2 linked regions of the Actinokineospora alba genome follow. The protein of the gene in region 1 binds, or shares a complex with, the protein of each later gene. Links are inferred from orthologs where the notes say so. Each region holds a gene or a part of one and is shown in the gene's direction. Other genes may lie near its edges. The genes, in order: C8E96_RS12395 and C8E96_RS11845.

Region 1 (14,052 bases):
GAGCCTGGAAGAGGCGCTGGAGTTCTGCGCCAACGACGAGTGCGTCGAGGTCACCCCGGAGTTCGTCCGGGTCCGCAAGACCATCCTCGACGCCACCACCCGCGGCCGGACGCGCTCGCGCGAGAAGGCCCGCGACGCGAAGTAGTAGCCGATCTCACACAGGCGGCGTCGGGAACTCCCGGCGCCGCTTGTGCGTCTTCCGGTTGGCTGGGCCGAACCGGTGACTGATAGGCGACCATGGCACCATGGCCGACCAGCTCACTGTGGGAGGAGCAGGGGTGCGCAAGAGCAGGTGGGTGCTGGCCGCGTCGACGGCCGTCGTGTGCCTGACGTCCTGCACGAACGCCCCGCCGCCGCCCCTGGTGACCACCGAGGTGGCCCAGACGGCCCCCACGCGCCCGGTCAACCCCGGCGAGGCCGTGGTCGGGGTGGACAGCGTCGCGGGCGGGCTGAACCCGCACAAGCTGTCCGACCAGTCCATGGTCACCACCGCGCTGGCGCAGGCCATGCTGCCGTCGGTGTTCCGCACCGGCCCGGACGGCACGCCCCAGCTCGACCAGACGCTCATGCTGTCCGCGCAGGTCACCAACACCGAGCCGTACACCGTCACGTACCGGCTGCGGCCCGAGGCGTCGTGGTCTGACGCGGCGCCCATCGCCGCCGAGGACTTCGTCTACCTCTGGGAGCGGCTGCGGGACGAGCCCGGGGTCATCGACGGCATGGGCTACCGGCTGATCTCCAACATCTCCGCCCGCGAGGCGGGCCGGGTCGTCGAGGTGACCTTCGCCAAGCCCTACCCGGGCTGGCGCTCGCTGTTCTCCTCGCTGCTGCCCGCCCACCTGGTCAAGGACAGCCCGGGTGGCTGGGCGAACGTGCTGGCCGACAACTACCCGGTCACCGGCGGCCCGTTCTCGCTGCGCCTGCTCGACCGGGTGCGCGGCGAGGTCATCCTGGAGCGCAACGACCGCTATTGGGACCCGCCCGCCGCGCTCGACCGGATCGTGCTGCGCCGCGGCGACCTCAACGGCATCACGGGCGCTCTGCGCACCGCGCACAACCAGCTGGCCCTCACGGCCCTGGGCGCCCAGGGCGTCACGCAGGTGGCCGGGCTGGGCGCGAGCGTGACCCACAAGACGGTCCCGCGGCCGTCGGTGGCCACGGTGCTGCTGCGCCCGGTCAGCCCCGCCATGGCCGACGTGCGGGTCCGCTCCGCGATCGCCGCCATCATCGACCGTGGCGCGCTGGTCAAAGCGGGCACTGGCGGCGGCCCGCAGTCCGCGCTCACGGCCAACGCCCAGGTCCTCGCGCCCGGCGCCGCGGGCTATGCCGCGACCGGGCCCAACACCGGACCGGACCCCGCACTCGCCGAGCGCCTGCTCACCGAGGCCGGGTACCTCAAGACGGCGGGCACCTGGACGTCGACGAACGCGGTGCTCAACCTGGTCATCGCCGTGCCCGCGGACCGTCCGGCCTACGCCGCGATGGCCGCGGAGCTGCGCAAGCAGCTCACCGCCGCCGGTATCACCGTCAAGGTGGTCTCCCCGCCGGGCGCGGAGCTGTTCACCACGCTCCCGGCCGCGGCGACCGCCAAGGACCCGGTCGACCTGCTCATCGCCCCGCTGCCGGTCAGCCAGGACCCGGCGACCGCGCTCGCGACCCGCTTCGGCTGCGCGTCGACGTCGGACGACGCCCCCGGGCCGATCGCGGCGAACCCGGTCGGCTTCTGCGACCCGACCATCCAGGCCACCATCGACTCGGCCGTGACCGGCGAGGTGCCGCTCGCCAGCGCGCTCGCGGCCCTCGAACCCGTGCTGTGGAACCGAGCCCTGACTTTGCCGCTGTACCAAGAGGCCGACGATCTCATCGTCCGAACAGATATGACCGGCGTCACCGCGGGTCCGCCGCTGGCAGGCCCCTTCGCCGGGGCGGCCACCTGGCGGCGCGCGGCCAAGTAGGCGGAGGTGGATCCCACTGCGGGTCACCGCATTCCCGCTCTCAGTGAGTGATGATAACGGTCACCTACCGTGCTACCGGCTGGTTGTCACCCTTTGGTCACGATCGCCCGTCCACCGGTGACCGATGCCTTTCTCGTTCCTACCGTCGCCGGGAGTGCGCCGCCGAAGACACCGTCGGCGGCGAGTAGAAGGCTGTGCCCGCGTCAGACCGGCGCGGGGACGGCATCGGGGTAGGAGGGCAAGTGCCAGTGAAGAGGTCCACTCTGTCGGCGGCGGCCGCGGTGCTCGGGACGTCGCTCGTCCTGAGTGGCTGCGCCGGGCCTGGCGCCGAGGACGGTGGCGGCACCGGACCGACCGGCGACATCGCGGCCATGGCCATCGCCAAGGGCGAGTCGGGTGCCAACTACACCTCTCCCGAAGTGCCGGTGACGGACGCGAGCTACATCGTCTCGACCGACAACCCGTTCACCGCGTACAACAACGTCACGGCGGACGCCAACAACTCCTACAACACCTTCGCGCTCACCAAGGTGCTCTCCGGCGCCCACCTGCTCGACGGCAACAACAAGGTCCTTTTGAACAAGGACGTGATGGAATCCGTCGACGTCATCAGTAAGACGCCCCAGGTCGTGTCGTGGAAGATCAAAGAAGGCGTGACCTGGTCCGACGGCGAGCCGTGGGACTGCGACGACTTCCACCTGGCCTGGCTCAGCCAGACCGGCAAGATCAAGAACTCCCAGGGCAAGGACATCTTCACCGCCGCGGGCACCAGTGGCTATGAGCTGATCGGGAAGCTGCAGTGCCCGACCCCGCTCGAGGTGGTCGCCACCTTCGAGGACACCTACCCCGACTACAAGAGCCTCTTCGGCATGTCGACCGACCTGCTCCCGGCGCACATCCTGGAACAGGGCACCGGCGTCGCCGACATCACCAAGGTGTCCCTGACCAGCGACAAGGCCACGCTCAACAAGGTCGCCGAGTTCTGGAAGACGAAGTGGAACGGCTACGACGCGGCACTCATGCCGTCCTCGGGGCCGTACAAGATCACCGCCTTCGAGCAGAACAACTCCGTCACCCTGGAGCGCAACGAGCGTTGGCAGGGCATGCCCGGGGGACCGGCCAAGCTGGTGCTGCGCGGCATCTCCGACCAGGTCGCCCAGGCCCAGGCGCTGGAGAACGGCGAGGTCGACGTCAACTCGATGGCCCAGCCCGACGCGAACGCCGCCGAGCGGCTGCGCGGCCTGCGCTCCCAAGGCGTGCGGTTCGGCGCGGCCAACGGCCTCGGCTTCGAGCACCTCGACCTCAACTTCAAGAACAAGTGGCTCAGCGACCAGGCCGTGCGCAAGGCGTTCATGCAGTGCGTCAACCGCGAGGAGCTCACCCAGAAGCTCATCCGGCCGGTCCTGGAGACCGCCAAGCCGCTGGGCAGCCTCGCGTTCTTCCAGGGCGAGGACGGCTACACCGACAACTACGCCGCCTACCAGGGCGACGCCGCCGCGGCGAAGGCGACGCTCGAGGCGGCCGGATACACCTTCGGCGCCGACGGATTCGCCACCAAGGGCGGCGAGAAGGTGTCGCTCAAGATCAGCCACACCGACATCCCGCGACGCAAGCAGACCGTGCAGCTGATCATGTCCCAGTGCAAGCCGGCGGGCCTGGAGATCATCGACAACACCGACCCGAACTTCCTCGACACCCGGGTCAGCCAGGGCGACTACGACATCGCCCTGTTCGCCTGGTCCGCGGCCCCGTTCAAGTCGGTGCAGAAGTCGATCTACTCCACCGGCGGCGGCCAGAACTGGTCCGGCTACGCCAACCCGAAGGTCGACGCCGCCTACATCAGGGCGAGCAGCGAACTCGACGAGGACGCCGCCCGCCGCGCCTACGCCGAGGCCGACAAGCTGATGGCGGAGGACAACTACTCTCTGCCGCTCTACCAGCTGCCGAACATGTGGGCGTGGAAGGGAATCGACAAGGTCTACTTCCAGTCGTACAACGGCGCTCTGTGGAACGCCAACGAGTGGATCAAGACCTCGTAAGCCGATCAGCCGCCCGACGCGGCTCGCACCACCGGAGGGGCCGAACCGCGGTCCGGCCTCTCCGCCCGGGCACCCGGACGGCGCACGACGCCAGGCTCCGGGGTCGAGCGGCCACCCCCCGCCGCCCGGGCGCCACCAAGGAGTACCCGTGTTGCGCTATACCGTTCGACGGCTGCTGATCTCCGCGCCGATCCTGCTGGTCGGCAGCATGCTGGCGTTCTTCATGGTCGCCGCGGCGGGCAACCCGGCGGCCGAGCTGCGGGGCAGGCCCGGCGTCACCGAGGCCCAGGTCAAGGCCCTGGAATCGAGCATGGGCCTCGACCAGCCGATCATCGTGCGCTACTGGAACTGGCTCGTCGACTTCCTCGGCGGCGACTGGGGGCAGAGCATCGCGCTCGGCCAGGCCAAGGTCGACGTGTTCGACTCGACCATGCGGGCGCTGTGGATCACCGTGCGACTCGTCGTCGGCGCCGAGATCCTGGCCATCGTGCTGGGCGTGACGGTCGGTGTGCTCGCCGCCGTGAAGCAGTACTCGTTCCTGGACTACCTGGCCACGTCGAGCGCGTTCCTGGTGTTCTCCATGCCGGTCATCTGTGTCGCGGTGATCCTCAAGAACTACGGCATCCAGTTCAACAACGTGCTCGAGAGCATGGGCCTGGACCGGTGGCTGAGCACGGTCAGCCCGGCCACCGGCGGGTTCCAGGGCGACTTCGGCGAGCAGGTCTTCTCCTACACCGGCACCTACCTGCTGCCGACCCTGACCCTCACGCTGATCAGCTTCGCCGCGTACAGCCGGTTCCAGCGGGCGTCGATGCTGGAGACCCTGCACTCGGACTACGTGCGCACCGCGCGGGCCAAGGGGATCTCGCAGAGCCGGGTGATCTTCCGGCACGCGTTCCGCAACGCGATGATCCCGGTGGCGACCCTGTTCTCGCTGAACTCCGCGGCGCTGCTGTCCGGCGCTATCGTCACCGAGACGGTGTTCGGCTGGCGGGGCATGGGGCACCTGCTGGTGCAGTCGATCCGCTCGTTCGACCCGTACATGCTGATGGGCTGGCTGATGGTCACGGCCACGCTCGTCGTGCTGTTCAACCTGGCTGCCGACATCCTGTACGGCATCCTCGACCCGAGGATCCGCCTTGCCTAGCGACCTGCCCCTCCCGGTCCTCCCGGCAGTCACGCACGGGCCCAGCGAGTTCGACGCCACCAAGGCGCGCAAGCGGCGCACGGTGATCCTGCGCAGGTTCTTCCGGCACCGGCTGGCCGTGGCCAGCCTGGCGGTGTTCCTGTTGGTCGTCGCGTTCGGCTTTCTCGGCCCCCTGTTCTGGACCGTCGCCGTGGACGACACCCGCAGCCCCGGCTACCTCCCGCCGAGCCCGGCGCACCCGCTGGGCACCATCCAGGCGGGCAACGACATGCTCGCCCAGCTCATCCGCGGCACCCGGCTCTCGGTGCAGATCGCGGTCGTCGTCGCGGTCGGCTCGACGGTCGTCGGGGTCGTCCTCGGCGCGCTCGCCGGCTACCTGCGCGGGTTCGTCGACGGCGCGATCAGCCGGTTCACCGACCTCATGCTGATCATCCCGCAGATCGCGGTCGCGGCGATCCTGGTCCGCGCGCTCGACGGCAGCTGGTACATGGTCGCGGTCATCCTCGCCGCGTTCGGCTGGATGCAGGTCGCGCGGATCACCCGCGGCGAGACGATGTCGCTGGCCCAGCGGGAGTTCGTCGAGGCCGCGCGGGCGGCGGGCGCGGGAACCCGGTGGATCATCTTCCGGCACCTCGTGCCCAACATGGTCGGCAGCATCACGGTCAACGCCACCCTGGCCGTCGCCACCGCGGTGCTCTCGGAAACGGCCCTTTCGTTCATCGGCCTAGGGGTCCAGTCCCCGGACACCTCCCTCGGGCTGATCATCAGCGAGAACTACTCGCAGATCACCCTGCGGCCCTGGCTGTTCTGGGGCCCGTTCGTCGTCATCGTGCTGCTCTCGCTCGCGGTGAACTTCATCGGCGACGGGCTGCGCGACGCGTTCGACCCCAGGCAGACGAAGGTGCGTGCCTGATGGCCCCCGTGCTCGCCGACCCGGTGCTCGCCGTCGACGACCTCTCCGTCACCTTCCCGACCGAGGACGGCGACGTCCGCGCGGTCCGGTCGGTGTCGTACTCGCTGCGCCCGCGCGAGGTCCTCGGCATCGTCGGCGAGTCCGGCTCCGGCAAGTCGGTCTCGTCGATGGCGGTCATGGGCCTGCTTCCACGCAACGCCAAGGTGACCGGGTCCATCCGCTACCGCGACCGCGAACTGGTCGGGCTGTCGGACAAGCAGCTGCGGAGCGTGCGCAACAACGGCGTGGGGATGATCTTCCAGGACCCGATGACCTCGCTGAACCCGGTGTTCACCATCGGCTGGCAGCTCGCCGAGGCCTACCGCGCGCACCACACCGTCTCGCGCAAAGCCGCGTGGGCCAAGGCGGTCGAGGCGCTGGCGCTGGTCGGCATCCCGCAGCCCGCCCGCCGCGCCACGCAGTACCCGCACGAGTTCTCCGGCGGCATGCGCCAGCGCGTGGTCATCGCGATGGCGATCATCAACGACCCGGACGTGATCATCGCCGACGAGCCGACCACCGCGCTCGACGTCACCGTGCAGGCGCAGATCCTGGAGACGCTGCTGCGCATCCGCGACGAGACGGCCGCGGCCATTGTGATGATCACCCACGACCTGGGGGTCGTGGCGGGCATGGTCGACCGGGTCCAGGTCATGTACGGCGGCACCGTCGTCGAGTCGGCGCCCGTCGACGGCCTGTTCGAGTACCCGCGGATGCCCTACACCGTCGGCCTACTCGGGTCGCTGCCCAACCCGGCGGTGCTGGGCAGGCGGCTGACCCCGATCAAGGGGACGCCGCCGTCGCTGATCAACCTGCCGACCGGCTGCGCGTTCTCCCCGCGCTGCCCGCTGGTGATCGACGCCTGCCACACCGACGAACCCGCGCTGACGCCTGCCGACGGGCGGGACCACTTCACCCGCTGCCACCGCTGGCAGCACCTGGCCACCCTGCGCAGGCCGCAGGACCTCTTCGCGCACGACGAGATCGGCGTGCTGGAGAACCCGGCCGCGCTGACCGCGGCCGACCACGACCTGCCCGTCGCCGAGGACCTCGCGGTCGTCGAGCGCAGGCTGCGCAGCGGCGAGAGGCCGAACCGATGACCACGCCCCTGCTGCAGGTCCGTGACCTGGTCAAGTCGTTCCCCGTGCGCGGCGGCGGCATCATCCCGCGCACGGTCGGGCAGGTGCAGGCCGTCGCCGGGGTGACCTTCGCGGTGCGCCGCGGCGAGACGCTCGGCCTGGTCGGCGAGTCCGGCTGCGGCAAGTCCACCACCGGCCGGGCCATCCTGCAGCTGCACCGGCCGACGTCCGGTTCCGTGGTCTTCGACGGCCACGAGCTGACCACTATGCGACCCGGGCCGCTGCGCGCCCTGCGCCGCGACATGCAGATCGTCTTCCAGGACCCGTACGCCTCGCTCGACCCGCGCTGGCAGGTCAACGACATCGTCGCCGAACCCCTTCGTGTGCACGGGACCGACAGCGCCAAGGGCACCCAGCGCCGCGTCGACGAGCTGCTGGAGCTGGTCGGGCTCAACCCCGAGCACCGCAACCGGTACCCGCACGAGTTCTCCGGCGGCCAGCGCCAGCGCATCGGCATCGCCCGCGCGCTCGCGCTCGACCCGAAGCTGGTCGTGCTCGACGAACCGGTGTCCGCGCTCGACGTCTCCGTGCAGGCGGGCGTGGTGAACCTGCTGGAGGAACTGCAGCGCAAGCTCGGGCTCGCGTACCTGTTCGTCGCCCACGACCTGTCGGTCATCCGGCACATCTCGCACCGGGTGGCGGTGATGTACCTGGGCAAGATCGTCGAGATCGGCGACCGGGAGGCGATCTACAACCGGGCCACCCACCCGTACACCCAGGCCCTGCTCTCCGCGGTGCCGGTGCCGGACCCGAAGCGCGAGCGGCGGCGCAAGCGGATCGTCCTCGCGGGCGATGTGCCGAACCCGGCCGACCCGCCGTCGGGCTGCCGCTTCCGCACCCGGTGCTGGAAGGCCCAGGACATCTGCGCCGTCGACGAGCCCCGGCTGGTCCGGCACGGCGCCACGTTCTCCGCTTGCCACTTCGCCGAGGAGCGCGGGAGCCTGGCGTAGTAGGGTTCGACGGTCGGGGGACTCCAAGTTGTGACTCCCGCGTCGGCCATTCGACGTCGGTGCGTGGCGTACAAAGCCCGCACTCTCGTCGCCCTACTTGCGCATAGGCTGAATCCGATGTTGACAGCCCCACCACGACTGCTGCTCGTCCACGCCCACCCCGACGACGAGAGCCTGTGCACGGGCGGGACGATCGCCCGCTACGCCGCCGCGGGCGTGCAGGTCACCCTGGTCACCTGCACCCTCGGGGAAGAGGGCGAGATCATCCCCGGCTCGCTGGGCCAGCTCGCCGCCGACGCCGCCGACCAGCTCGGCGGATACCGGGTCGGCGAGCTGCGGACCGCGTGCGCCGCTCTCGGTGTCTCCGACCACCGCTACCTCGGCGGCATGGGCCGCTGGCGCGACTCGGGCATGGGCGGCACCGAGGCGAACAACCACCCGCGGGCCTTCGCCGGAGGCGACATCGCCGAGCAGACCGACGCGCTGGCCGCGATCCTCGCCGACGTCCGGCCCCAGGTCGTGATCACCTACGGTCCGGACGGCGGCTACGGCCACCCCGACCACATCCGCGCCCACGAGATCACCGTCGCCGCCGCGAAGGGCGCCCCCGACGTGCTGCGGATGTACTACACCGTGGCGTCCAAGCAGGCCACGGAGGCCGGGCTCGCCGACCTCGCCACCGTCTCCGACCTGCCGTTCAAGCTGCCCGCGGCGGGTGAGCTGCCCGTCGTGGACGACTCGGAGATCACCACCCGGGTCAACATTGCCGACCACCTCCCCGCGAAGCTGCGCGCCCTGCAGGCGCACGCCACGCAGATCTGCGTGTGGCAGGGGACCGACGGCACCCACAGCTACGCGCTGTCCAACGGGCTCGCCCAGCCGGTCGTCGACGAGGAGTTCTACGTCCTCGCCGACGACGCGACCGGCGACGCCGACAGCGACCTGTTCGGCGGTCTCGCGCCGGTCGAGCACGTGGGCGCCGACCGGTGACCCTCGGCGATCGCCTGCGCTACGGCGGCCTGCTGCTGCTCAGCGTGGTGCTCGCGGTCGTCGAGCTGTTCTTCCTGCCGCTGCGGCTCGACGGGCGGGTGCTGCCGAACCTGGCGTCGATCCCGTTCCCAGTGACCGTGCTGCTGGCCGCGTTCACCATGCCGTGGCTGGTCGTCGCCGCGTCCCGGTTCTCCCTGCGGACAGCGGTCGCGGCGGGCCCGCTGTTCGCCTGGTTGGGGACTCTTCTGGCGTTTCTGCTCGTCGCCCCGGGTGGCGACCGGATCGTGCTGGCCGACTGGCGTACCCTCCTGCTGCTCGCGGCCGGGGCCTTCCCGGCGGCGGTGAAGATCGGCGACGTGCTGGCGAAGGCGACGCTCGAGCGGTCGAAGGGGAACAACCGTGGGTGAGGTCATCACCGACAAGCAGGTCGTCAACGTCCTGCGCCCGTTCGTCCGGGCGACGACCCCGATGCTCGACGCGCTGCGCGAGTCCGACCCCCTGGGCCTGGTCCGCCGGGTGCTGCCGAAGTCGGGCGAACTGAGCTCCGGCGACATCGAGGACGGCAAGCAGCTCGAGAAGGTCGACCGGAACCGGCTGGAGAAGCTGCTCGACGGCCTGGAAAGCGTGAAGGTCCCCGGCACCGACGCCTGGGACGCGATGTCGGTGGACGACCGCGACAGCTGGTGGGTCAACCGGGTCGGCCGGTTCACCGTGCTGCTGGCCTCGATCCCCGGCCTCGGCGGCGCCCTGGCCGACCGCCTCCCCATCCAGGACGCGCTCGCGACAGCGGGCCAGGGCCTGCTCCTGTCCGCGATCGCCTCGGAACACGGCTTCGACTCCCAAGCCGACCGGGTCAGGCTGATCGCCAAGATCCTCTTCGACCGCGACATCGACCCACAGCTGGCCGCGGGCCACGGCGATGACCTGACCGACGAACAAGAGGACGCGGCGGCCGCCGAGCTGACCGAAGAACTCCGGGAAAGTTCGGAGAAGCACGGCAAGATCACCGTCAAAGCCGCGGGCCGCACCCTCTGGCGCTTCGGCCGCACCCTGTTCGCCCTGGGCGATGAGCTGGACAAACGACCGCAGGGCCGCTTCTACCACAAGGCCATCGGCCTGCTGCCCGTCGTCGGCATGGCCGCCGACTACTTCGGCGAACGCTCAGCCCTCAAGCGCGCCGCGAAGAAGGCCCGCAAATGGCTGGCCACCCAACCCCCCAACCCGCGAGTCGCCCCTCCAGGCAACTGAGTCGCCCGCTCCGGCAAGTGAGTTCGACGTTGGCGCCTCGCGAATGTCGAACTCAGTCGCCGGACGGGGCGACTCACTTGCCGGTGGGGGCGACTCGGGGGATCCAGTAGCGGTAGCGGTGGGACTCGGTGTAGCCGAGGGTCGCGTAGAGGGCCAGGGCGGGCTCGTTGTGGACGGCCACCTGGAGGACCCGGTGGCCGGTGTCCGCCCACTTGTCGAGGGATGCCAGTAGGGTGCTGCCGAGGCCCTGCCTGCGGTACTCCGGTGCCACCTCCACGACGGACACATGCAGGTAGTCACGCACGACGCAGCCCCTGGCCGCGCCGACGAGCCTGCCGTCGCGGTGGACCGAGGCGAAGCCGACCCGCGGCCCGGAGGTCAGCACGTGCCGCTGCGCGGGCGTGGGCTCGCCGCCGACGACGAGTTCCAACCACCCGTCCGGCGGGGTGTCCGCGACCTCGGTCGCCGGGCCGGGCACCGCCCGCGTGCTGGTCAACACCGACGACTCGGCGCCCTTGGGGTGGGCGAGGTTGACCGACCAGCCCGCCGCGGCCACCGCCGCCTCGGTGTCCGAGCCGACGATCACCTGCACGCACGGCCGGATCTGCTGCTCCTCGGCGAAGCCTGCCACCGTGTGAAGTGCTTGTGCCACAGGGATTCCGGGGTCGCCCACGGCGAGCGCGCTGTTCGCCCGGCCGGTGTACCCGCCGCAGGCGCGCAGCCGCCAGTCACCCAGCGGCTTCTCGACCAGCGGCGGCCAGGCGTCGGCGCACAGCGCCTCCAGGGAACGCGCGTCCATCCGTGCAGTCTCGTCGAGAATGCTCATGTTCAGCGCGAAATGTGGTGAACGCGGCAGACTGTGCGCATGAGTTCGGGACTGATCGATCTGAAGCCCTCCGCCGACCGCGTCGCGGCCCTGCTGCCGCACGTCGACGACTCGGCGCTCGACCGGCCATCGCCGTGCACCAAGTACCGCGTCCGCGAGGTCCTCGGCCACCTCGACGGCCTGACCAGCGCCTTCCGGGCCGCGGCGGACAAGGAGTTCGGGCCGCTCACCGACACCGACCCGGGTTCGGCGCCACCGGTCCTCGAGCCGGGTTGGCGGGAGCGGCTGCCCGAACAGCTCGACGCCCTCGCCGCGTCCTGGCGCAGGCCCGAGGCGTGGGAGGGCCAGACCCGGGCGGGCGACATCGATCTTCCCGGGGAGGTCGGGGGCATCGTCGCGCTCAGCGAGATCACCCTGCACGGCTGGGACCTCGCCGCCGCCACCGGACAGGCCTACCCCGTCGACGACGAGACGGCCGAAATCCTGCTCGGTTTCGTGACGCAGTTCACCGACGACAACCGCGGCACCGCCTTCGGCCCCGCGGTGAAGGTGGCCGACGACGCCCCCCTGTTCGACCGCGTGCTGGGACTCAGCGGTCGGGATCCGGCCTGGTCGGCCCCGAAATCGTGATCCACGATCCTGCAGTGTGAGCAAGATGGCACCGGGTACGTGCGCACGCGCCCGGCGAGAGATACTGACGGTCGGCACGCAGTTCCCGGTGCGTGCCGAACACCATGAAGGAGCAGGAGACCGCAGTGACCTACGTGATCGCCGAACCCTGCGTCGACGTCTTCGACAAGGCATGTATCGAGGAATGCCCCGTCGACTGCATCTACGAGGGCGACCGGATGCTTTACATCCACCCCGACGAGTGCGTGGACTGCGGCGCGTGCGAACCGGTCTGCCCCGTCGAGGCCATCTACTACGAGGACGACGTCCCGGACCAGTGGTCGGCCTACACCAAGGCGAACGTCGACTTCTTCGACGACCTGGGCTCGCCCGGCGGCGCGTCGAAGACCGGCAAGGTCAGCGCTGACCCGGACTGGATCAAGGCGCTGCCCCCGCAGGCCTCGCACGAGTGAACCCAGCCTTTCCGGAGCTGCCGGACTTCCCCTGGGATTCCCTGGCCGACCACGCCGCCCGCGCTCGCGCGCACCCGGACGGCGTGGTCGACCTGTCCGTCGGCACCCCGGTCGACCCGGTCGCCCCGCTGGTCCAGGCGGCGCTGAGCTCGGTCGCCGAGGTCCCCGGCTACCCGACCACCCACGGCATCGCGGCCCTGCGAGACGCAGCAGTGGCCGCCATGGCCCGCAGGCACGCGGTCACGGGGCTCGACCCGGCCGCCGTGCTGCCCACCATCGGCTCGAAGGAGCTGGTCGCGTGGCTGCCGACGCTGCTCGGTGCCCGGGGCCGCACGGTCGTCATCCCGGAATTGGCCTACCCGACCTACGAGGTCGGGGCCCTGCTCGCGGGGGCCGAGCTCGTCCGGTCGGACGGTCTGGTCGCCCTCGGGCCCGCCGCGCCCGCGCTGATCTGGCTGAACTCGCCGTCCAATCCGACTGGGCGCGTGCTTCCGGTGGAGCACCTGCGCAAGGTGGTCGACTGGGCGCGTGAGCGCGGGACGATCGTGGTCTCGGACGAGTGCTACCTGGCTTTGGGGTGGACCACCGATCCGGTGTCGGTGCTGCATCCCGACGTGTGCGGCGGTGATGTGACCGGGTTGCTGGCGGTGCACTCGCTGTCGAAGTCGTCGAGCCTGGCCGGATATCGGGCCGGGTTCGTGACCGGTGATCCGGCTCTGGTGGCCGGGTTGCTGGAGACACGCAAGCACGCGGGGATGATCGTTCCGCTGCCGGTCCAGCACGCGATGGTGGCGGCGTTGTCGGACGACACGCATGTGGCGGAACAGAAGGCGCGCTTCGGCCGCAGGCGGGCGGTTCTACTGCCCGCTCTTGAGGCCGCGGGCTTCACGGTGTCGCACTCGGAAGCCGGTCTCTACCTGTGGTCCACCCGCGGGGAGTCCGCCTGGGACACCGTGTCCTGGCTTGCCGAACGCGGGATTCTCGTTGCCCCCGGCACGTTCTACGGCCCCACGGGCGGCAACCATGTCCGGATCGCCCTGACCGCCACCGACGAACGCATCGCGGCGGCGGCGGCCCGGCTGACGGGCTGAGCTTCAGTCGGCGGTTGCCTGGACGCCGCGGATTTCCCCGCCCCGGAAGGCGTCCACAAAGGAATGGTGGTCCTTGCGGGTCTGTTCGGCGTAGCGCATGGCGAACTCGATGACGGACTCGGTGAAGTCGTCCGCGCGGTCGCCGATGGCTGAGGCGATGGCCTCTTCGCTTTGGAACTCCACCAAGGTCTGTTCGGAGTCCTCATCGGACACGCAGTGCATCTTCGCGGTGGCGCGGCCCAGGTAGGTCAGGACGGGCAGCATGTCGGCGGGTTCCGTCAGTTCCGACCAGTCGAGGTCGGAGGTGTACGGGGACAGCTCCGCGACCACGAAACCGGTCCCGTCGAGGTCGGTGTGACCCAGCCAGGGATCGGCGTGTGCCTGCAGCGCGCGCTGTGAGACCGCGGTGCGGTGGCCGTGGTGGCGGAAGTACCCGCGGATCCGCTCGTCGTCGACGATTCGGCTTGGTGCGGCGACATTCGCCTGTTTCATCGACAGCACCACGTCGTTCTCCAGGGCCTGCGTGCGGCCCTCGACCAGCACGTTGTACGCGGGCAGGCCCGCTGAGCCGATGCCGAAGCCGCTGCGGCCCACCACGTCCTTGACCCGGTAGGTGATGCTGCTGCCCGCTCG
Region 2 (14,054 bases), 120 kb from region 1 along the record:
GCCCATCAGCCAGTGCCACGACGGGTGGAAGTCGACCTCGTCGACCCGGTTGCCGTAGCGGTCGTGGGTGCGCAGGGTCGGTGGGTTGTCGTTGGCGAGCCTGCCGTGCTCGCGGGCGACCTCGGAGCCCGCCTCGACGGCCAGCGCCGACAGCGACCCGACGACGTCGTCCGATCCGAACGCCCGCAGCGCCCCGACCAGCGCCGGGTCGCAGGCCAACGGGTCGAAGCCGTGCAGGGGAGGGGCTTGGTTGGTGACCTGGTGGGTGGCGTCGAGAGGCAGCGGCGCGCTCATTTCCTGAGACTAATCCGCGTCGCCGTGCAACCTGAAGGGTCTGCCATTCCGTCACCGATCGGTGACACATTGTGTCGCCGGTTAACAAACGGTGCCCAGAAGTGCGGGTTTGAACAGACTTCCGACCCTATTTTGTCGCGAGATGTTACGAGGACGGTGACTCATGGCGATGAATGAGGCAGGGTAGACAGCCGAGGAGCGTCACCCAGGTCGGTTACAGACATACCGGCGGCCAGACAAGCGAGGGGCTGATTTTCAGTGAGTGCGACGAAGTCCGGAGATTCTCCCGACAGGGGTAAGCGCACTGGCAAGCGACGCAGTGCGGTCGCCGCGGCGGGGGCCTTGATGATCGTCCCCGCGGTCGCGGCCGGTGAACCGGTGTATGTCACGGGCGAGGACACCACCGAGGTGGCGCTCGCCAGCAGTGCGGGTGGCGGCCTGGTCGGTCTCACCGACCCGTCGGAGGTCAGCGCCGACGGCTCGCGCCCGGAGAACGGCGAGCTCGGCTCGCAGGTGCTCGCAGCCGCTGGGGACCCCGGTGTCCTCGCGTTCGGCCACGGCCCGCTTCCGAGCGGGCCGCTCGGTATCCCGGGCACCATGCTCGACGCGTACATGCGCGCGACGCAGACGATCAACACCACGACTCCGGGCTGCAACATGGAGTGGTCTCTGCTGGCCAGCATCGGCCGCATCGAGTCCAACCACGCCCGCGGCGGCCGGGTCGACGCGCACGGCAACACCGCGTCCCCGATCCTCGGCCCGGTCCTCAACGGCGGCGGCTTCGCCGCGATCAGCGACACCGACGGCGGCCGCTACGACGGCGACAGCCGCTGGGACCGCGCGGTCGGCCCGATGCAGTTCATCCCGTCGACCTGGAAGGGCTACGCCTCCGACGGCAACGGCGACGGCGAGACCAACCCGAACAACATCTACGACGCGACCGTCGGCTCGGCCAAGTACCTGTGCTCCGGCGGCATGAACATGGCCGACCCGCGCAACCGGGCCGCCGCGATCTGGCGCTACAACCACTCCGACAGCTACGTGCGCACCGTCATGCACTGGGCCGACGCGTACGCCAAGGGCGTCACCCCGGTCCCGACGACCCCGGTCGACGAGATCGAGCACCTCGGCGCGCCCGCGCCGGGCCCGAACCCGCCCGCGGCAGGCGTGATCACCCCGCCGCCGTCGTCCACGGCGCCTGGCTCCACGGCGCCCGCGACCTCGCAGCCGACCACCACGTCCGCGCCTCCGTCGTCTTCGTCCTCGTCGACCAAGCCGACCACGACGATCCCGCCGTCGTCGTCGACCACGCCGCCGTCCACGACGACGCCGCCGTCCACGACCACCCCGTCGTGCGAGCCCACGGCGACCCCGACGACCCCGGCCCCGACGACCAACCCGTCCGCGGAAGAGCCCACGGACCCGTGCGCCACGCCGACCACCACCACCCCGCCGCCCTCGACCACCCCGAGCGGCGAAGCGGGCTCGGCGATCCCCACGACCACGCCCGCTCCCTGACCTCTATCCACAACCGCACGGCTTATCCACAGCCCCCACCCAAAACCCGGGTCCCGTCACCCCCAGCCGATAGACTGGCCAAGGGACGTCCCCCCGGGGTGGGTGGGGGCTTTGCCGTGCTCCGGCGCGGTTTTTCGAAGAGTTGATCGCGGGCTGGGGGAATCGGCGGGGTGCTGGGTTCCGGGCACGCGATGGGGCCTTGGGTGACAGCCGCTCGTCGGGGGCTGGGGATGCCCAGGTCGTGCGCGGTCGTCACTTGAACCAGGTGGGTGCCGGCAGGTTGCCCTTGGCGAGCGGGCTCTCGCTGCCGGCGGTAATCCGCCAGGCCGCCTGCGGTGGGCCGTTGTCCCAATAGGCCAACCGGCCGCCGAGGTACGGCGTGGCGCGGCCGGGTCCAGAGTGCGCGATGTGGTGAAACGCGGCCCACACAAGCGGTCTTCGATGCCTTGGCATGTCTAGGCTTCCGAGCATGACGAGGGTTGCCGCGATCGACTGTGGAACGAACTCCATCCGCCTGCTCGTCGCCGATCTGACGCACCGCGATGACGGGTCCGTCTGGTTGCGCGACGTCCACCGGGAAATGCGGATCGTGCGGTTGGGGCAGGGGGTGGACGCCACCGGCATGCTGGCGCCCGAGGCCATCGGGCGCACCAGGGTCGCCCTGACCGACTACGTGGCGATCATGCGCCGCAAGGGGGCCGAGCGGGTGCGCATGGTCGCCACCTCCGCCACCCGCGACGCGGGCAACCGGGACGACTTCTTCGCCATGACCCGCGAGGTCCTCGGCGTGGAGGCCGAGGTGATCACCGGGGACGAGGAGGCCCGCCTGTCCTTCATCGGCGCCGTCGGCGACCTCCCGCCCGATGACGGGCCTTTCCTGGTGACCGACATCGGCGGCGGCTCGACCGAGTTCGTCGTCGGGACCTGGGACGGGGTGAAGGCCACGATCCAGGCCGCCAAATCCGTCGACATCGGCTGCGTGCGGCTCACCGAGCGCGCCCTGCCCGACGACCCGCCCAGCGAGGAGCAGATCGCTAAGGCCCGCAAGGTCGCCGACGATGTCCTCGCCGAGGCGTTCGACGCGGTGCCGGTGGCGCAGGCGCGGACGTGGGTCGGCGTCGCGGGGACGGTCACGACACTCTCCGCGCTTGTCCTAAATCTGCCGGCGTACGACTCGGACGAAATCCACCTGTCCCGCCTGACCGCCGCCGGCATTCGTGACGCGGCGCGGCGATTGCTCACCGTGGGTCACGAAGAGCGGGCGGCGATGCCGGTGCTGCACCCCGGTCGGGTGGATGTGATCGGGGGCGGCGCTTTGATCGTGCAAAGTATCGCTGAGCGGCTATTTTCTGAGACGGGTATCACAGAATTGCTGGCCAGCGAACACGACATCTTGGACGGGATCGCCTTGTCGATCAGTGAACCGCCTGACCCTGAGTGACGAGGTGACCCGCGTCTCAACAATGACCTGGCAGCGATTGGACAAAGGAAGTGTTCGACTACCGGTCACTTCCGGATCGAGATATCCCCCAAATGGATGAACATGGTTCGATTGTGACTCGTTTGTGACGCCCTCGACCGCCGGTCGATTCGCCCCTCGGGTTAACTTCCACTCACTTTCGGAGCGGGCGGTACCGCTTCGTGACGACGGAGCCCGATGGCGGACAGCCCAAAGCACGTCGAACCCGAGCTTGGGAGGAGACCCATGCGTAAACCACGCTGGATAGCAGCGTCGGTGATGCCGCTTGCACTTGTGGTAGCGAGTTGCGGCGGTGGTGCCAACAATGACAGCGGCACCGGAAGCGGCGACAGCAACCCGGACGGCAAGCTGTCCGCATTCGCCACCGAGCCCGAGAACCCCCTCGTGCCTGGCAACACGACCGAGAGCGGCGGCAGCAAGGTCATCCGCGCGCTGTTCACCGGTCTGACCGAGTACGACGCGGTCACCGGCGCGTCGAAGAACGCCCACGCGCAGGAGATCAAGACCACCGACTCCAAGGTGTTCACGATCAAGCTGAAGCCGGGCTGGAAGTTCCACGACGGCACCGACGTCAAGGCGAAGAACTACGTCGACGCCTGGAACTACACCGCCTACAGCCCCAACGGGCAGCAGGGCGCGAGCTTCTTCGAGCAGGTCCAGGGCTACAAGGATGTCCACACCCTTGACCCGGACGGCGCCAAGGGCCCGGCCGCGGCTCCGGAGCCCGCGTCGAAGACCATGTCCGGCCTGAAGGTCATCGACGACACGACGTTCGAGGTCACCCTCGGCGACTCGTTCTCGGTGTTCCCGCTGAAGCTGGGCTACAACCCGTTCTACCCGCTGCCGGACCTGTTCTTCTCCGACCAGAAGGCCTTCGAGGCCAAGCCGGTCGGCAACGGTCCGTTCAAGTTCGTCTCGCGGACCCCGAACGCCGACATCACCCTGACCCGGTACGACGAGTACCAGGGTGAGGGCAAGCCGAAGTTCAAGGACCTGGTCTTCAAGATCTTCGAGACCACCGAGGCCGCCTACACCGCGACCGTGTCCGGCGAGCTCGACTTCCTTGACACCGTTCCGCCTTCGGGCCTGGCCGGTGGCAAGTACAAGACCGACCTGCCCAACCGCAACGGCTCGACGCCGTACATGGGCAACCAGGTCCTGGCCTTCCCGCTGTACGACCCGAAGTGGGGCAACGCCGACCTGCGCAAGGCCATCTCGATGGCCATCAACCGCGACGAGATCAACGAGAAGATCTTCGACGGCACCAAGATCTCGGCCGACGGCTGGGTCAACCCGGCGGTCCCCGGTTACGTCAAGGGCCAGTGTGGCGAGCTGTGCACGTTCAACCCGACCAAGGCCAAGGAATACCTGGCCAAGTCCGGTTTCACGGGCAAGATCGACATCACCACCAACGCCGACGGTGGCCACCTCGAGTGGATGACCGCCACCTGCAACAGCATCAAGAACGCCCTGGGCCTGGAGTGCACCTACACCCCGATCCCGACGTTCGCTGAGGCTCGGCAGATCGCCAACGCCAAGCAGTACAAGGGCATCTACCGTGCGGGCTGGATCGCGGACTACCCGTCGATCGAGAACTTCATGAACCAGCTCTACCGCACGGGTGCGTCGTCCAACGACGGCGACTACTCGAACCCGAAGCTGGACGCCCTGCTCGTCAAGGCCGACGCCGCGCCGACCGTGGAAGAGGCCAACAAGCTCTACCAGGAAGCCGAGCGCATCCTGGCCGAGGACATGCCGGCCATCCCGCTGTGGAACCAGGTCGCGCAGTACGGCTGGTCGGAGAAGATCGACAACGCCCGCCTGAGCTCGCTGCGTGAACTCGACCTCACCACGGTGACGGTCAAGAAGTAGCCAGAGTCACTTCGGGTCGGGGTGCGGAGATCCCGCACCCCGGCCCGAAGTCAGGTTAGGAGAACGAGAAAATGGGACGCTACGTCCTCCGACGGCTACTTCAACTGATCCCGGTATTCCTCGGGACCACCTTCCTTATCTACTGGCTGGTCTGGAGCCTGCCCGGCGACCCGTTCGCGGGCAAGTGCGGCGACCGGCCCTGCCCCGACGCGTACATCAACAACATGACCGCGATGTTCAACCTGAACGACCCGGTCGTGGTGCAGTACGGCAAGTACATGTTGAACCTGATCCAGGGTGACTTCGGTCAGACGTTCAACGGCATCTCGGTGGGCTCACGCATCGCCGAGGCGTACCCGAACACCATCCGCCTCGCGCTCGTCGCGCTGGCGATCGAGGCGATCATCGGAATCACCGCCGGTGTCCTGACCGGCCTGCGCGGCCGCGGGTTCATGGACAACATGGTGCTCGTCTCGACCCTGTTCCTCATCTCCCTCCCCGTGTTCGTCACCGGCTTCGTCCTGCAGATCGTGCTCGGCTTCGAGCTCGGCTGGATCAAGACGACAGTGTCCGCGTCGCCCGCGCCATGGCTGGAACTTCTCGTTCCAGGCTTCGTGCTGGGCAGCCTTTCGATGGCATACGTGACGAGGCTGACGCGGACTTCGATCGCGGAGAACAGGCGCTCCGACTACGTGCGGACGGCAGTGGCCAAGGGCCTGCCGCAGAGCCGGGTCGTAGGTGTGCACCTTTTGCGCAACTCCGCGATCTCCGTGATCACCTTCCTCGGCACGGACCTCGGCGCCCTCATGGGCGGCGCGATCATCACCGAGGGCATCTTCAACATCAAGGGCATCGGAAACCTTGTCTACCTGGGAATCCTGAGAAAGGAAGGCATCACCGTCACCGGGGTTGTGACCCTGCTCGTGATCGTCTACCTGCTGTCCAATCTGATTGTGGACATGCTCTACGCAGTCCTCGACCCAAGGATTCGCTATGACTGACCCGAGCACCGCGGCGACCGGAGCAGCGGTGACCACCACGGCATCGGACTCCGTCACCGCCGCCGAACACGTCGAGACGGCGGGCACCACCAAGCCCCGCAGCCTCGCCTCGGACGCCTGGCACGACCTGCGCAGGCGCCCGCTGTTCATCATTTCCGGCGCCCTGATTCTGTTCATCGTGGTGATGGCCGCTGTCCCGTTCCTCTTCACCTCGGTCGACCCGAACTTCGCCGACCTCGGCCGAAGCCGCAACGGCCCGTCGGCTGAGGCGTGGTTCGGCTACGACCTGCAGGGTCGCGACATCTTCGCGCGGACCATCTACGGAACCCGGGCGTCGCTCATCGTCGGTATCTGCGCGACGGTCCTCACGGTCCTGATCGGCGGAACGCTGGGCCTGCTCGCCGGGTTCTACGGCGGCTGGATCGACGGCTTGATGTCGCGCATCGCCGACGTGTTCTTCGGCCTGCCGTTCGTCCTCGGCGCGATCGTGATCCTGTCGAGCTTCCGGGCAACCGGTTCGACCAGCGTCACGGAGATCATGTTCCTGGTCATCGTGTCGATCTCGCTGCTGTCGTGGCCGGTGTGCATGCGCATCATGCGGTCGGCGGCGATCACCGCGAAGCAGCAGGACTACGTCAAGGCGGCCAGGGCACTGGGCGCGAACTCTTCGCGGATCATCCTGCGCCACATGCTGCCCAACGCCGTCGCCCCGGTTCTCGTGTACGCCACCATCGCGCTCGGCGCGTTCATCGGCGCGGAGGCCTCGCTTTCGTTCCTCGGACTCGGCCTGCGTGACCCGGTCGTGTCCTGGGGCGTCATGATCTCGGGCTCGCGCGACTACATCCGGGTGGCGCCGCACCTGCTGCTGTTCCCGGCGGCATTCCTGACCGCGACCGTACTGGCCTTCGTGATGCTCGGCGACGCCGTGCGCGAAGCGCTGGACCCGAAGATGAGGTAAGGGCGGAATGTCCGCGAACACAACAGAGTCCACATGGGACGCCCAAGAGGTGGACCCGACCGCGCCGCTGCTGCAGGTGGAGGATCTCTTCGTCGAGTTCCACACCCGTGACGGCATCGCCAAGGTGCTCAACGGCGTCAGCTACCACGTCGAGGCCGGGGAAACCCTCGCGGTCCTCGGCGAATCCGGTTCCGGCAAGAGCGTCACCGCGCAGACGATCATGGGCATCATCGACATGCCGCCCGGCGTCATCGCGGGCGGCTCGATCAAGTTCCACGGCGAGGAACTGCTCACGGCGAGCGACCGGCGACGGCGGGAGGTGCGTGGCTCAGGCATCGCCATGATCTTCCAGGATGCCCTCTCCGCGCTCAACCCGGTTTTCACCGTCGGCTTCCAGATCGAGGAACAGCTGCGGGTCCGTCGGGGAATGTCCCGAAAGGACGCGCGCAAGCGGGCCGTCGAACTGCTCGACCTGGTGAAGATCCCCAACGCCAAGGGGCGCGTGCGGCAGTACCCGCACGAGTTCTCCGGCGGCATGCGGCAGCGCGCGATGATCGCGATGTCGCTCGCGCTCGACCCGGAGATGCTGATCGCCGACGAGCCCACCACCGCCCTGGATGTCACCGTGCAGGCCCAGATCATGGATCTGCTCAAGGAGATCCAGGTCGAGCGGAACATGGGCCTGATCCTCATCACCCATGACCTCGGCGTCGTCGCCGAGGTCGCGGACCGGATCGCGGTCATGTACGCGGGCCGGATCGTGGAACAGTCCGACGCGCTGTCGCTGTACCGCAAGCCGGGACACCCTTACACCAAGGGCCTGCTCGAATCCCTGCCGCGGCTCGACCAGCGGGGCCAGGAACTGATGACGATCAAGGGTCTGCCGCCGAGTCTGCTCAAGATCCCGACGGGCTGCCCGTTCCACCCCCGCTGCACGATGGCCCAGGACGTCTGCAAGACCGACGTCCCGCCGCAGCACCGCCTGATGCCCGGCCGGATGAGCGCCTGCCACTTCGCTGAGGAGCTGATCTCCGAGTGACCGACAACATTCTTGAGGTGCGCGACCTCGTCAAGCACTTCCCGGTCAAGGTGGGCGTGCTGTTCAAGCGCACCGTCGGCCATGTCCGCGCGGTCGACGGCGTGTCCTTCGAACTGCGGCGCGGTGAGACCCTCGGCGTCGTCGGCGAGTCCGGCTGCGGCAAGTCGACCCTCGCCCAGGTGCTGATGCGTCTGGAGCCGCCCACCAGCGGCTCCGCGCACTTCGAGGGCCGGGACATGTTCGCGATGAAGGGTCCGGAGCTGCGCAAGCTGCGCCGCGACATCCAGATCGTGCTGCAGGACCCGTACACCTCGCTCAACCCGCGCATGACGGTCGGCGACATCGTCGGCGAGCCGTTCGAGATCCACCCCGATGTGGCGCCGAAGGGTTCGCGGGCGAAGAAGGTGCGCGACCTGCTCGACGTGGTCGGGCTCAACCCCGAGCACATCAACCGCTACCCGCACCAGTTCTCCGGCGGCCAGCGCCAGCGCATCGGCATCGCCCGCGCGCTTGCCCTGCGCCCCAAGGTGATCGTCTGCGACGAGCCGGTGTCCGCATTGGACGTCTCGATCCAGGCGCAGGTCATGAACCTGCTGGGCGACCTGCAGTCCGAGTTCGGCCTGTCCTACATCTTCATCGCGCACGACCTGTCGGTGGTTCGCCACCTGTCGGACCGGGTCGCGGTGATGTACCTGGGCAAGGTCGTCGAGATCGGCACCGAGCAGGAGATCTACGAACACCCGACGCACCCGTACACCCAGGCACTGCTCTCCGCGGTGCCGGTGCCGGACCCCGACCTCCGGGGACAGCGCCAGATCATCCGGCTCGAAGGCGACGTCCCGAGCCCGGTCGACCCGCCGTCGGGCTGCCGCTTCCGCACGCGCTGCTGGAAGGCGCAGGACATCTGCGCCGAAGAGGAGCCCGCGCTGATCACCAGGGTGGCGGCGCATCCCAGCGCCTGTCACTTCGCTGAAGAGAAGTCGGTTGTGCCCTGATGTCCGGGAATTCTGGAGAGAGTCGAACAGGAGTACGCGTGAAGCGACGCAAGACGCTGGCAGCAGCGCTCGCGGCCCCGCTGGTCGTGTCCCTCGCCTGGGTCGCCACACCATCGGCGACCGCGGGCCAGGAACTGTCCGGGAAGTCGGTCGAGTTCAACGTCCTCGCCGCCGACGGCACCGCCACGGAGGCCCTTGAGGCCGCCGTGCGCAAGGCCGGTGGCACCGTGGTCGCCAGCAACCGCACCGTCGGTCTGCTGACGGCGACCGCGCCGGAGAACGGTTTCACCCAGCGGCTCTCGGTGGAGAAGTCGGTCGCCGCGGTGGCCCGATCGAGGTCCATCGGCCAGTCCCCGGACGCCAAGGCGCCCAAGGACAAGGCCAAGGACGTCGAGAAGGAGAACCGCGCGGCGGGCGGCAAGGGCACGCAGGGTGGCGTCGCGGCGGGCATGGACCCGCTCGACTCCCAGCTGTGGGGCCTCAGGTCGGTCCGCTCCGACCTGGCCCGCGAGGTCCAGGCCGGTGACAAGCGCGTCAAGGTCGGTGTCCTCGACACCGGTGTCGACGGCAGCCACCCGGACATCGCGCCGAACTTCGACCGTCAGCTGTCGCGCAACTTCACCCGCGACATCCCGGTCGACGACCTCGGCCAGGAAGTCGACGGCCCGTGTGAGTTCGCGGGCTGCGTGGACCCGGCCGATGTCGACAACGGCGGCCACGGCACGCACGTGGCGGGCACCATCGCCGCCGCGGCCGACGGCCACGGCATCTCCGGTGTCGCGCCTGGTGTGTCCATTGTGAACATCCGCGGTGGGCAGGACTCCGGCTACTTCTTCCTGCAGCCGGTCATCGACGCGATGACGTACTCCGGTGACGTGGGCCTCGACGTGGTCAACATGTCGTTCTTCGTCGACCCGTGGCTCTACAACTGCAAGAGCAACGCGGCGGACAGCACCGAAGAGCAGGTGCAGCAGCGCATCGCGATCATCTCGATCACGCGTGCGATGAAGTACGCCTACCGCAAGGGCGTCACCCAGATCGTGTCGCTGGGCAACCAGCACCAGGACCTGGGCAAGCCGCTGCCCGACGCGACGAGCCCGAACTACCCGGCGGGCAACGAGCACGACCGCGTGATCGACAACGCGGACTGCTTCTCGCTGCCGGTCGAGGGCCCGCACGCGGTCGGCGTCAGCTCGTTCGGTCCGTCGCAGGCGAAGGCGGACTACTCGAACTACGGCTTCGAGCGCATCTCGGTCTCGGCCCCGGGCGGCTACTTCCGCGACGGGCTCGGGACTCCGACGTACCGGACCAACGGGAACCTGATCCTGTCGGCCTACCCGAAGAACGTCGCCCTCACCGAGGGCGCGATCGACGCGGACGGCAACGTCACCCCCGACGGCGAGGCGCTCGGTGTGCAGAAGGCGTGCAGGCCGGACGGTTCCTGTGGCTACTACCAGTTCCTGCAGGGCACCTCGATGGCCTCGCCGCACGCTTCCGGTGTGGCGGCGCTGATCGTGGCGCAGTACGGCAAGTACAACGCGGGCGGCGTGAACCTGGACCCCGCCAAGACCCAGCGCGTCCTCGAGGGCACGGCACACGACATCGCGTGCCCGTCCCCGCGGACGGTGGACTACACGCTGGTCGGCAGGCCCGCCGAGTTCAACGCCACCTGCGAGGGCGACGCGGCGCACAACAACTTCTACGGCCATGGCGGTGTGGACGCTTACACCGCCGTCACCAAGGGCGCGAAGTTCCTGAAGTAACCGTTTGAGGTGAGTGGCCCCCTCCGGGTTGGAGGGGGCCACTTTCATTTGCCCGCAAGGAGGACCTGTGTCCACAGTGGTCGTGTTCGGCCTTGGCGGCACCATCGCCATGACCGCGGACTCCGGCGGCGGGGTGGTGCCCGCGCTCTCGGTCGAGCAGCTCGTCGCGGCGGTGCCGGGGCTCGCGGAGTCGGGGATCGACGTCGAGGTCGAGGACTTCCGACGGGTTCCCGGGGCGTCCTTGTCGTTCGACGACCTGGACGCGCTCGCCGCCGCGATCGAGCGGCGGCTCGACGGCGGCGCGGACGGGGTCGTGGTCACCCAGGGCACCGACACGATCGAGGAGACCGCGTACTTCCTCGACCTCGTGCACACCCGGGCCGAGCCGGTCGTCGTCACCGGCGCGATGCGCAACCCGACGCTGGCCGGTGCGGACGGTCCCGCGAACCTCTTCGCCGCGATCCGGGCGGCGGCCAGTCCGCGGACCCGCGACCTCGGCGCGCTGGTCGTGTTCGCCGACGAGATCCACGCCGCCTGCCGGGTCCGCAAGACCCACTCGACCAGCGGCGGCACCTTCCAGTCACCCAACGGTGGCGCGCTCGGCTACGTGGTCGAGGGGGAGGCCCGAATCCTCAACCGTCCGGTCCGCTCGCGGCCGTCCCAGGTGGAGGGTCCGTCGAGGCGGCCGACCGTCGCCCTCGTGACCATGACCCTCGGGGACGACGGCGCGGTTCTCGACGCCATCGCCGACCGGGTGGACGGGCTGGTCGTCGCGGCTTTCGGCGTGGGGCACGTGCCCAGCGGGGTCGTCGACCGGCTCGGTGAGGTGGCCGCGCGGGTTCCGGTCGTCCTGGCGTCCCGCACGGGCTCCGGGCCGGTTCTCACCGAGACCTACGCGTTCCCCGGGTCGGAGTCCGACCTGCTGGGCCGGGGTCTGATTTCCGCCGGTTTCCTCGACCCGCTGAAGGCCCGGATCCTCCTGCACCACCTGCTCTCGCGTGGTGCGAGCCTGGCGGGCGTCCGGGACGTCTTTGCTGAGGTCTGAGTTGCGCTCCCATGATCAAGCGAGCTAAATGGGATCACCTGCATCATCGGGCGGCCGAATGAGGTGGCGTGATGACCGGAAAGCACGAGGCCACCCCGCCGTCGCCCCGGGCCCGCCGATCCTGGCGTGACCGCTTCTGCGCCACCCCGGTCCGACCGGGCCGCTCCGCGGCGGTCCGCGAGCGCCTGGCCGACGAGTCCGAACCGGAACGGCAGCGACACAACGCCGACCTGGAGCGGGCGGCCGCCCGGATCGTGGTGGTGGACTTCTCGCTCGTCCCCGTCCTCGCCCGTTCCGCGGACTACTCCCGGCACCTGGCGGGTCTGACCGACGGCGGATGGGCCGATCCGGAGTCCGTCCTCACCGACCGGATCCGCCGCCAAGCCGTGCTCTACGACCCGGCCAAGACGGTCGAGATCCTGGTCGGCGAGTCGGCCCTGCGCTATCCGCCGTGCCCGCCGCAAATCCGGCGCGCGCAATCGGCCCGCTTGACCGCCCTGCTCTGCCTGCGGCGGGTCCGGCTGGGAATCATCCCGCTGAACGCCGAACTGCCGACGATCACCGAGCACGGCTACAGCATGTTCGACGACCAGGTCGTCGTGGACATCAACCACACCGAGGTCACCATCACCGACCCGGCCGACGTCGCCCTGTACGAACGGATCACCACCGCCCTCTGGCGATCCGCGCTCAAGGCCGACGCGGCCCGCGCCCTCCTGCGCCGGACGGGCCGCTGAAGCTACCGATTCGACGCCCGCTTCACGAACTTGGCCAGGTCCTTGGACTGTTGAAGCCTGCTCGGTTCGTGGATGTACATCATGTGGCCCGCCGGGTAGTACACGACTTCGATGTTGTCGCGCAGTTCCTCGGGCAGCGCCAGGTGCGCCAGCGTGTGGTCGGTCGCGAAATACGGTGTGGCGCCGTCGGTGTAGCCGGAGGCGACGTGGAGTTTGAGGTGCGGGTTGGCCCGCATCACCGCGGAGAGCTTGTCGGTGACGGTGACGTGGGCGTTCTCGAATTCCTTGAACGACCAGTCGCGGTTGACCGGCAGGCTCAGCACCTCGTAGGGCAAGTCCTTGTGGTAGCCCAGTTCCGCGTGCAGGTAGTGGTTGATGCCCGCGGTGTAGGCGCCCATGATCGCCGACATCGACGGGTCCTCGCTGAGCTTCTCGCGGCCGTAGTCGCCGTCCCAGCCGGTGAAGCGGCCGTCGAGCCTGCCGACGGTCTGCTTGCGGTGGCGGAGGAGTTCGGCGAAGAAGCGGGTGTGCTCGATGCGTAGGTCGACGCGGTCGACGTACTCCTCGGACAGGCCCGACAGGCGGGCAACCGTCGTCACGATGGCCGACCGGTCCTCAGTGGACAGACGGGCCCCTTGGCTGAGTGCCCACGGGTAGTCGCGGGACGCGAAGGCCTCCGCCTCGGCGAGGACTTCGTCCAGCGGGCGGTCGCCGTGCAGGCCGTGGTGGTGCGCGATGGCGGCGTAGGTCGGCAGGTACAGCGGGTAGGGCAGGTCGTTGCCCTCGGCGAAGATCAGGGTGGAGAAGTCGAGCACCGACGAGATCAGGATCAGGCCGTTGAGGTACATGCCGTGGCGGGTGTGCAGGTGGTGCGCGAGACCGCCCGCGCGGGTGGTGCCGTAGGACTCGCCCGCGAGGAACTTCGGCGACGTCCACCGGCCGTTGCGGGTCGTCCAGAGCCGGATGACCTCGCCGACGGACTCCAGGTCGCCCTGGAAGCCGTGGTGGTCGCCGGGTTTCTCGCCCTTGATCGCCCGCGAGTAGCCGGTGGACACGGGGTCGATGAAGACCAGATCGCTGTGCGTCAGCAGGGTTTCCGGGTTGTCGACCAGCCCGTACGGCGGCGCGGCGAGCGCGCCGGCGTCACCGGCGACGACCCGCCGCGGGCCGAGCACGCCCAAGTGCAGCCAGATGCTCGACGAGCCGGGGCCGCCGTTGAAGGCGAAGGTGACCGGGCGGGTGGCCGGGTCGGCGCCGTCGAGGGTGTAGGCGGTCACGAAGACCTCGGCTTTGGGGAGGTGGCCGTCGAAGGTCCCGTCGGTCATCACCTCCTTGCGCAGCACCAGTCTGCC

Evidence for each region.
Region 2: the proteins of C8E96_RS12395 (region 1) and C8E96_RS11845 are in contact, whole or in part, in a cryo-EM structure (PDB 8Z21), measured with the Escherichia coli proteins. The link is inferred for Actinokineospora alba from one-to-one orthologs.

What each region holds. Positions count from the first base shown.
Region 1 is NZ_SNXU01000001.1:2,596,948-2,610,999, forward strand. Bases 4,097-7,093 are described here. They hold C8E96_RS12395 (ABC transporter permease), read left to right. Parts: upstream 4,097-5,133; coding sequence 5,134-6,054; downstream 6,055-7,093. Other genes in these bases: C8E96_RS12390 (ABC transporter permease), read left to right, coding at 4,143-5,141; C8E96_RS12400 (ABC transporter ATP-binding protein), read left to right, coding at 6,054-7,093. In the rest of the region: translational GTPase TypA, read left to right, coding at 1-145; C8E96_RS12380 (ABC transporter family substrate-binding protein), read left to right, coding at 279-1,955; C8E96_RS12385 (ABC transporter family substrate-binding protein), read left to right, coding at 2,204-3,994; more of C8E96_RS12400, read left to right, coding at 7,094-7,193; C8E96_RS12405 (ABC transporter ATP-binding protein), read left to right, coding at 7,190-8,182; mshB (N-acetyl-1-D-myo-inositol-2-amino-2-deoxy-alpha-D-glucopyranoside deacetylase), read left to right, coding at 8,300-9,172; C8E96_RS12415 (hypothetical protein), read left to right, coding at 9,169-9,579; C8E96_RS12420 (hypothetical protein), read left to right, coding at 9,572-10,420; C8E96_RS12425 (GNAT family N-acetyltransferase), read right to left, coding at 10,494-11,219; C8E96_RS12430 (TIGR03086 family metal-binding protein), read left to right, coding at 11,286-11,876; fdxA (ferredoxin), read left to right, coding at 12,002-12,328; dapC (succinyldiaminopimelate transaminase), read left to right, coding at 12,325-13,419; C8E96_RS12445 (DUF2252 domain-containing protein), read right to left, coding at 13,423-14,052. UniProt on the Escherichia coli protein: Part of the ABC transporter complex OppABCDF involved in the uptake of oligopeptides and of the ABC transporter complex MppA-OppBCDF involved in the uptake of the cell wall murein tripeptide L-alanyl-gamma-D-glutamyl-meso-diaminopimelate.
Region 2 is NZ_SNXU01000001.1:2,475,420-2,489,473, forward strand. The notes cover bases 7,159-10,157. They hold C8E96_RS11845 (ABC transporter ATP-binding protein), read left to right. Parts: upstream 7,159-8,158; coding sequence 8,159-9,157; downstream 9,158-10,157. Other genes in these bases: C8E96_RS11840 (ABC transporter ATP-binding protein), read left to right, coding at 7,159-8,162; C8E96_RS11850 (S8 family peptidase), read left to right, coding at 9,157-10,157. Outside these bases: C8E96_RS11810 (acyl-CoA dehydrogenase family protein), read right to left, coding at 1-294; C8E96_RS11815 (lytic transglycosylase domain-containing protein), read left to right, coding at 640-1,812; C8E96_RS11820 (Ppx/GppA phosphatase family protein), read left to right, coding at 2,282-3,253; C8E96_RS11825 (peptide ABC transporter substrate-binding protein), read left to right, coding at 3,551-5,164; C8E96_RS11830 (ABC transporter permease), read left to right, coding at 5,236-6,165; C8E96_RS11835 (ABC transporter permease), read left to right, coding at 6,158-7,123; more of C8E96_RS11840, read left to right, coding at 7,131-7,158; more of C8E96_RS11850, read left to right, coding at 10,158-10,920; C8E96_RS11855 (asparaginase), read left to right, coding at 10,988-11,965; C8E96_RS11860 (DUF5753 domain-containing protein), read left to right, coding at 12,037-12,702; C8E96_RS11865 (S10 family peptidase), read right to left, coding at 12,705-14,054. UniProt on the Escherichia coli protein: Part of the ABC transporter complex OppABCDF involved in the uptake of oligopeptides and of the ABC transporter complex MppA-OppBCDF involved in the uptake of the cell wall murein tripeptide L-alanyl-gamma-D-glutamyl-meso-diaminopimelate.